2 regions of the Lysinibacillus sp. YS11 genome follow, and region 1 is predicted to be linked to the other one. Evidence: riboswitches for the same ligand, from Rfam matches in the RefSeq annotation. Region 1 holds a riboswitch; the other holds the start of a gene.
The links. Region 1 has a riboswitch for FMN ahead of ribE (riboflavin synthase). Riboswitches for the same ligand answer to the same signal wherever they lie in the genome.

Region 1 (4,204 bases):
ACCTCGACATTATTGTGTTTTATGATAGGTACTGGTAATTTTTATAAAAGTTTTTCTGTTTTTTCGCGTGTTCGAATTAAATAAAAAGCATTGATGCAGGCGGCAATCGGAATAATCAATGCAATGCCGATTCCTGCACAAAAAATGGTTGTCATTTCGGCACTAAAAACCTTGGAGTTAATAATTTCCCCAATCGAATAGGAGAGGTCCTTGAACCAGATTAATAAGCTTAAATAGCCACCAAAGAAAGCAAAAAATAACGTATTAGTATCGGTTCCTAATATATCTCTTCCTATGCTTAAGCCAGCTGTAAATAATTTTTTTCTACTAATCGAAGGATTGCGATAAAAAATCTCATGCATAGAGGTAGCGATGGAAATGGCTACATCCATAATGGCACCAATCGTACTCATAATGATGACTGATGCACCAATCTGCACAAAATTAACACCAATGTAGAGAGAAAAGATGCTGATTTCTTCAGTTGATTCTTCGCCAAACCCTTGGATCATCGACTTTTCCGTTACAAAGGTAATAAAGAGTAGTAACACACCTATCGTCACCATCGTCGAGATAAAGGCTGTAATGGTTTTACTGTTTGTTTTATTGATATAGAAAAGACTAATAGAGCTAATGACCGTACAGGCAATAAACGTCAAGATGATGGGGCTATTTTTAGGGTTTGTCATTAAAAAAATGGTGACAAAGAGCACACCAAAGTTTAGGAATAAAGAAAGAAATGAGCGTATCCCCTGTCTACCGCCGACAAGTACCATTAACACGAATAATATAACTGCTAATAAGACGACAACATTCATCCTTGAACCCTCTTTCGATTAATGAAAAATATAGCGGTATACTGACTGATAGGAATCGTAAGGACAACACCAATACCCCCTGCTAAGGCACGGGCTAATTCTAAAGAAAGATTTAAGGACAATGTAAGCCCTAATGTGGAAGAATTTTTTAAATAGAGAATAATCATAGGTATGGAGCCGCAAAGGTAGGCAAAGAATAAGATACTTGTAATGGTACCCATAATATCTTTACCGATTTCATGTCCCGAAGATTTAAGAGCCTTGACAGAGATTGTAGGATCTTGCTCGTATAAAGCAAAAATTGAGGAAGCCATTGTAATAGAAACATCCATTACTGCCCCAAGTGAGCCAATAAATAAACCTGCCATAAAGACGGTACGATAGGGACGTGTTAAAAATTGCATTTCTTCATAACGAAGACCATTTTCACCTGTCAACCACATTACAATAGAGCTTATGATAAGCGCTATAACAGTGCCTAAAAGTGTGGACACGATGGCTACATATGTTTTTGTATGCAATCCACTAATAAGTAGTAGCGAAATAATCGTAAATAGCAGGGCGCAAATGCCGCTGACTAATAACAGGCTTACGCCCCCATGCTTCACATAAAGATCTAATGCGAATGATAAAATCACAGCATTGACACTCAAACTAATGATAGAAAATAAGCCTTGTCTTTTACCTACAATAAGTAGGGCAAAAATAAAAATCCATGCAATCATTACCATGGTTTGATCTCGTTTTAAATCGAGAATGGTTCCTGTTAAAACAGATTGTGTTGTGCGATCATCTAGCGTGACAAAGATTTCATTGCCTACATGGTATTCTTGATCAAAAGCACCAGATGAAGAATAGTCATTCGTCAAATGAATGAATTGCCCCTTATGCTGACCATTTTTGATAATGGCCATAATCTCCTGTGTAAACAAAAAATCCTCATTTTCATACATATCTGTCATCGGTTCTGATGCTGTTACATCCACTTGCGTTATTTCCGCTATCGGTCGATCATAAAATTGTTCGTTATGATGTACGAAAACGATCGAAACCCCACAACAGAGTGCTAATAGGGCATAGAAAATAGCTTGTTTAAAAGGTATATTTTTAAAAAATGTCAAGTAAATGACCTCCAAACTGCTAGACTGAATAGTCACTTGTAAAGGAACGTTTTTTTGATTAAGAAGTTCCATAAACAGGTTAAATGTCATCATTTTAATAATATCTTTTACATTTTTCAAGTCGAGTCAGAGCTGTTTAAAATTTATGCTTCGAAAAAAATTTAAAAAGAAGGATGGATAATATAATAAAATAGTGTTATCGTAAGACTAGCTAAATAAAAATATTCTTCGGGGTAGGGTGAAATTCCCAATCGGCGGTGATGAAGCAATTCAAAGTCCGTGAGCGCAAGCTGATTTGGTGCAAATCCAAAACCGACAGTTACAGTCTGGATGGGAGAAGGGTAAAAATGCGAACTTTTTAAATTGATACTAATTTAGAAGGTTTATTTGACTATGCATTTATTACAAAACTTCCCAATCATCTTGTGGGAAGTTTTTTTATTTAGCTACAATCGAATAGAAGATGTTCTTCGGGGTAGGGTGAAATTCCCAATCGGCGGTGATGAAGCAATTCAAAGTCCGTGAGCGCAAGCTGATTTGGTGCAAATCCAAAACCGACAGTGATAGTCTGGATGGGAGAAGAACGAATGAGATGACAGTCTATGAAAAAATTGTTTTCAAATAGGCTTATTTGTTGATGTCTTATACTCCCAAAACCCCTTTGATGTAAAGGGGTTTTTATTTTTTATTGCTAACGAGAGAAGGGAGAAGGATAAGGCACAAAAACAGGTGGATCAACTTTAAAAGTAAAGGATAGAAGTGCTAATAAAGTAGAGTAGGTGATGGAATGTTTACAGGACTTGTAGAGGATATTGGTATCATAAAAGCCGTGCAAAGCGATCGGGACAGTATGGAAATTACGGTTCAATCAGCTAAGATAACGGAGGATGTCAAGCTTGGTGACAGTATAGCGGTCAATGGAGTTTGTTTAACAGTGACAAATTTCACACAACAGCAGCTTACGATGGATGTTATGCCTGAAACAGTCAAAGCAACAAATCTACAGCAGCTGGCAATAGGCGATTCTGTTAATTTGGAGCGTGCCATGCCTGCTAATGGACGATTTGGTGGCCATTTTGTTGCTGGTCATGTTGATGGAGTCGGCAAAATTTTGCGAAAACGTCCAGTAGCAAACGCCGTTTATATTGATATCGAAATGTCAGAGGAACTAACCAACTTTTGTATTCCAAAGGGTTCCATAACAATTGATGGCACAAGCTTAACCCTTTTTCATGTTGAAGCCAAGAGTGTCACAATTTCACTTATTCCTCATACTTACAAAGAAACCGTTTTAGGTATGAAGAGGGTTGGAGCAATCGTTAATATCGAAACCGATTTAGTTGGAAAATACATTATAGGGCAATTAAAAAAGGGGCAAACAACGCCAGCTATTACAAGAGATTATTTAGCACAACATGGTTTTTAAATCACAGAATAGGAGTTGATCATCGTGCTACATTCAATTGAAGAAGCCATAGAGGATTTAAGGCAGGGCAATATGATTGTGGTGGTTGATGATGAGGATCGAGAAAATGAAGGAGATCTTCTGGCACTCGCTGAATTCATCACACCAGCAACAATCAACTTTATGGCAACCAATGGTAGAGGTTTAATTTGTACGCCGATTTCGCAGCAGCTTGCACAAAAGCTAGATTTATATCCAATGGTTCAGCACAATACAGATAACCATCAAACCGCATTTACGGTAAGTATCGATCATGTAGAAACAACGACAGGGATTAGCGCCTTTGAGCGTGCGCTAACGATACAAAGAATGATAGAAAAGCAAGCTAAGCCAACTGATTTTCGTCGACCAGGCCATATTTTTCCGTTGATTGCGAAAGAGCAAGGAGTGCTGGAACGGAGAGGGCACACGGAGGCCACTATTGATCTAGCGAAGCTTTGTCATAGCGTACCTGCAGGTGTTATTTGCGAAATTATGGGTGATGATGGGCACATGCTTCGGTTTGAAGAACTAACAAATTACGCTGCACATCATGGCTTAAAAATGATCTCGATAGAAGCATTGGTTGCTTATCGTAAACAATTATCCACTAATAAAACTAAAATTTCTATGTAAAAAGGAGAAGGAACAATGGGTCAAACATTTGAAGCACAATTAATTGGAACGGATTTGAAAATTGCAGTAGTAGTGGGTCGTTTTAATGAGTTCATTACTAGCAAATTATTGGATGGGGCAATGGATGGTTTAACTCGTCATGGGGTTGATTCTGCATCTATTGATGTTGCATGGGTGCCAGGAGC
Region 2 (4,204 bases), 230 kb from region 1:
AGCAGCAGTTTTCGCGATAACGGTACTCGTTGGCTTCATGTTCATGAATAATGACGCTAGCCAAAAAGATCTAGCTAGTACGCCAGAAACGGCTAATTACTCTACGTTACAGGAAGATCGTTCTGCTAAAGAGGCAGCTACCCAGGATGAGGCACTTCAATCCAGTATTGTATCGGAGCATGAGCGTATGCTATCTTTACGGTCGTCTGTCTATGAGGAAGATGTGAAAGATGCTGTCGTTTTCCGTATTGGTTTGGCAGGACGCGATGCAGAAAGTGTTCCAATGACATATGTGATACCAAATGAGCGTGTAGCAACTGATTTTGGAACTGAAAAGCCTTCTACCCTACAGATGTATGAAAAATATGCTCCTCAAATAGATGAAGAAGCCAAAGGGTTTACGGATTATCATCCTTTTAAAGGTGAACTGAAGGAGAAGGAAGACAAGCTTGTCCACGTATTACCAAAGGACAATGACTATGATGTTGCATCAGCTACCGTTAATGAGTACAAAGGGACTTTAGAGGATACCTTCTCGGATTCTGAATATACGGAAGTTGAGATTCAAAATGAAGATGGCACACCTTATGAGTTTTCTCAGGAGAGTGAGCCAAGTCAAGCCATGTCATTAACAAACGCCAAGCATTTTAATTATTATTTATACCAAGATGGTAGTGGGGCAGAATATCTGTCACCAGATTTCCGTCAAACATTTGCTAATGTTACAGAGGCACTTACACTAATGAAAAACAAAAATGATGATGTTTATGTAACAGTGGTTCCTGAAAATGTAACATATACCGTGAAAGAGGAAGCAGAAGGTGTAGTCGTAACATTCGATATTCCCTTAGATTTAGCATCGATGGAGCCAATTCGCGCTACCCAATTGATTGAAGCTATGATGTTAACTGCTGCTAGCTTTGACCAACAATTACGCTTGGATAATGTGGTCCAAGAAAGCTGGGAAGGATTCGATTTAAAAACGTATTTGCCCAAGCCTGTGGGGCCAAATAAACAATATATGCCTTAGTCAAAATCAAAAATGGAGCATTCCTGTAACATGGAATGCTCCATTTTTACAATACTTACAAATCTAATCGGAATTTTTTAAGCAGAACTATTTACTTTTTCTTAATAATTAATTATAGTAAGGTTGTAGTATAAAATAATATGATTCATCTTCGGGGCAGGGTGAAAATCCCGACCGGCGGTAATAGAGTGGTGAACCGTTAATGTTTCCATTAACTCGAATGGTTTATGCTTCGCTCTTCAGCCCGCGACCTGTGCAAATTTATTTGCATGGCTGACTTGGTGTGATTCCGAGGCCGACAGTTAAAGTCTGGATGGGAGAAGATGGAGGTACGATCGTCATTCATTGTTATGAAATAAACTATGACCGAGCGCTTTTTTGTATGGCTTTTTAAACAGTGCTCAAAAATAGTTTAAATTGACGCTTATTCGTCATGCCTTTCTCCCTTGTGCTCTTTATGCATAAGGGTTTTTTCGTGCTAACAATTGAAAGATCGTCACCTTTCTTCTTGCGAGATTGAATCAGCAAAGAGGAGAGAGTTTTCTATGAAGAAAAATGTTAAACTTCAATCGTTTATTACGATTGGCATGCTGAGCAGTATTTCGTTTTTATTAATGCTTTTTAATTTCCCAATTCCACCATTCCCAGCATTCTTGGAAGTCGACTTTAGTGATATGCCTGCATTAATAGCAGCCATCACAATGGGGCCTGTAGCTGGTATTTTAGTAGAATTATTTAAAAATGTATTGGATTGGATTTTCTCTGGAACGCCAACAGGTGTGCCAGTAGGTCATATTGCCAACTTTGCAACAGGTATTTTATTTATTTTGCCTGTAAGCCTTATTTTTAATCGCTTTAAAACAATTGCTGGTCTTGTTGGAGGTTTAGCGACAGGAACAGTCGTAATGGCAGTAGGGATGAGTATTTTAAACTACGCAGTATTTTTACCGATGTACACATACTTCTTAGGAATGGAACCGGTTGTAGGTGACTCACTTTATAAAATGATTATCGCTGGGATTTTACCATTTAACATTGTGAAAGGTGTTTTATTAACGGCTATTATGGCGTTTTTATTTACAACTATGCGCAAGTGGATCGACCGCCAGCGTTCTATCTATATAACAAAATAATTTTTACTAACCTCGGGTGAACATACCTGAGGTTTTTTTTTGGAAGGAATGATGGATAGGGAAAGGTGTGAAGAAAAGAAAGGCAAAACTAACGGATAAATATAGAAAAAAGTAATGGAGTAAAATAGCTAACTAGTACTTTATAATTATAATCTAGTCGAAAGCTATATTTTCATGTAAAATAGAGAAGAGTTTAGAATGTTTGAGGAGTTTGAAGAGATGAGTGGAAAAAAAGGACAATGGTCTAGTAAATTAGGTTTTATTTTAGCGTCAGCTGGTGCGGCGATCGGACTAGGGGCAATTTGGAAACTTCCTTATGTAACAGGACAAAGTGGTGGAGGAGCATTTTTCCTTATCTTTGTGTTATTTACCTTGTTAATAGGACTACCGATGTTATTGTCCGAGTATGTTTTAGGACGTGGTACACAATCCGAGGCTGTAACAGCGTATAAAAAAATTGCTCCAACTAAGCCAGGATGGGCCTGGATTGGTCGAATGGGCGTGCTAGGCTGTTTTTTATTATTAACTTTTTATAGCGTTGTTGGAGGTTGGATCTTTATTTATAGCGGGCTAGGTGTAGCTGGCGCGGTAATTGATCCAGCAGTAGATCCTGCTGAATTATTTGGAAAAATTATAGGCACGCCTTGGATTACGCTAGTTGGTCTAGTGTTGTTTACATTAGCCAACGTACTTGTGATTTCATTAGGTGTACAAAATGGGATTGAAAAGGCCAATAAATGGATGATGCCGTTACTTTTCATAATGTTTATTGTCCTTGTTGTGCGTGCAGTTACATTAGATGGGGCAATGGAAGGGGTAAAATTCTTCTTATGGCCTGATTTCTCGAATATTACGGGTAAGGCATTATTAGAAGCCTTAGGGCAATCGTTCTTTGGGTTAGCAGTAGGTTTTTCTTGTCTAGTTACATATAGCTCTTATCTAAAAAAAGATGTCAGTCTTCCGAATTCAGCGGGTTCTGTAGTGCTGTTAACCGTGCTTGTTTCATTTTTAGCAGGTTTAGCGATTTTCCCTGTTGTGTTCGCCTTTGATTTAGAGCCAGCAGCGGGTCCAGGTTTGCTATTTATGGTGCTACCAACAGCATTTAGTCAAATGCCATTTGGTGAAGTGTTTTTAGCCATGTTTTTATTGCTATTTTTATTTGCTACATTAACGTCATCATTTAGTTTATATGAGATTATCGTCGCGGCATTTATGGAGCATAGTCAGAAATCCCGTCCAATGTGGACACTTTTACTTGGTATAGTCGTATTTATTGCAGCTATTCCAGCAGCACTTTCTTCGAGTGTTTTATCGGATATAATGATTTTTGAGAAAAGTATCTTTGATGCAACCGATTTTTTAGTGTCGAATATCATGCTTCCGCTAGGGAATTTATTCATTGCTATTTTTATTGCCTATGTAGTGGATAAAGATTTTGTGAAGAGAGAATTGCTAACGGGTAGTCAAATGGGACAAGGGTATTATTCGACATATCGTATGTTAATGCTAGTTGTTGTACCGATTATCATTCTAGTTGTGTTTGTTAATATGCTACTGCAGTATTAAAGAAAAGGTATATTTCGTCATAGGAAAAATACCTTCTCTTAGTGTTAAAAACATAACAGTCAATAGAAAGGTAGAAATGGATTTCTATTGCAAGGCTACTTGCTTTCCTGTGGGCGAGTGCCAGCAGCTTCCTCCGTGTAGGGGCTCACCTGTCTCGTTAATCCACGGGAGTCAAGAAGCCTTCCACACCAACCCAAAAAATCTCAATCTTTTTAGCAAAGGTTTTCAAATAAAGTAAAGGAGTTCATTACCCTTTTATGAAGAGGTGTTGTCACTCATCACTTCTCCACATTGAAAATAAGAGCCTATCCCCTCTAAGTATACAAATAATGGGTAGATTTGATCGCTATGCTACTATGAGGTAAAGACACTTTGTAGAATGGTTGATAGCGTCACTCCTATGGGATTTAGCGGCTCATCGGACGCCCCCCCTGGAAAGGACGCTGGCGGAACGGAAATCAACCTCTCGCCTTGC

Region 2: linked by a shared signal. The riboswitch ahead of LBYS11_RS06030 (ECF transporter S component) and the one ahead of ribE (riboflavin synthase) in region 1 are both predicted to bind FMN.

What each region holds. Positions count from the first base shown of each region.
Region 1 is NZ_CP026007.1:1,514,755-1,518,958, forward strand. Features, by position in the region: gene LBYS11_RS07190 (YibE/F family protein) at 42-818, opposite strand; gene LBYS11_RS07195 (YibE/F family protein) at 815-1,939, opposite strand; FMN riboswitch at 2,160-2,285, shown strand; FMN riboswitch at 2,402-2,527, shown strand; gene ribE (riboflavin synthase) at 2,727-3,365, shown strand; partial or broken gene ribB (3,4-dihydroxy-2-butanone-4-phosphate synthase) at 3,390-4,007, shown strand; gene ribE (6,7-dimethyl-8-ribityllumazine synthase) at 4,035-4,204, shown strand, end outside.
Region 2 is NZ_CP026007.1:1,283,311-1,287,514, forward strand. Features, by position in the region: gene LBYS11_RS06025 (RNA polymerase subunit sigma) at 1-1,030, shown strand, start outside; FMN riboswitch at 1,174-1,359, shown strand; gene LBYS11_RS06030 (ECF transporter S component) at 1,576-2,163, shown strand; gene LBYS11_RS06035 (sodium-dependent transporter) at 2,383-3,729, shown strand.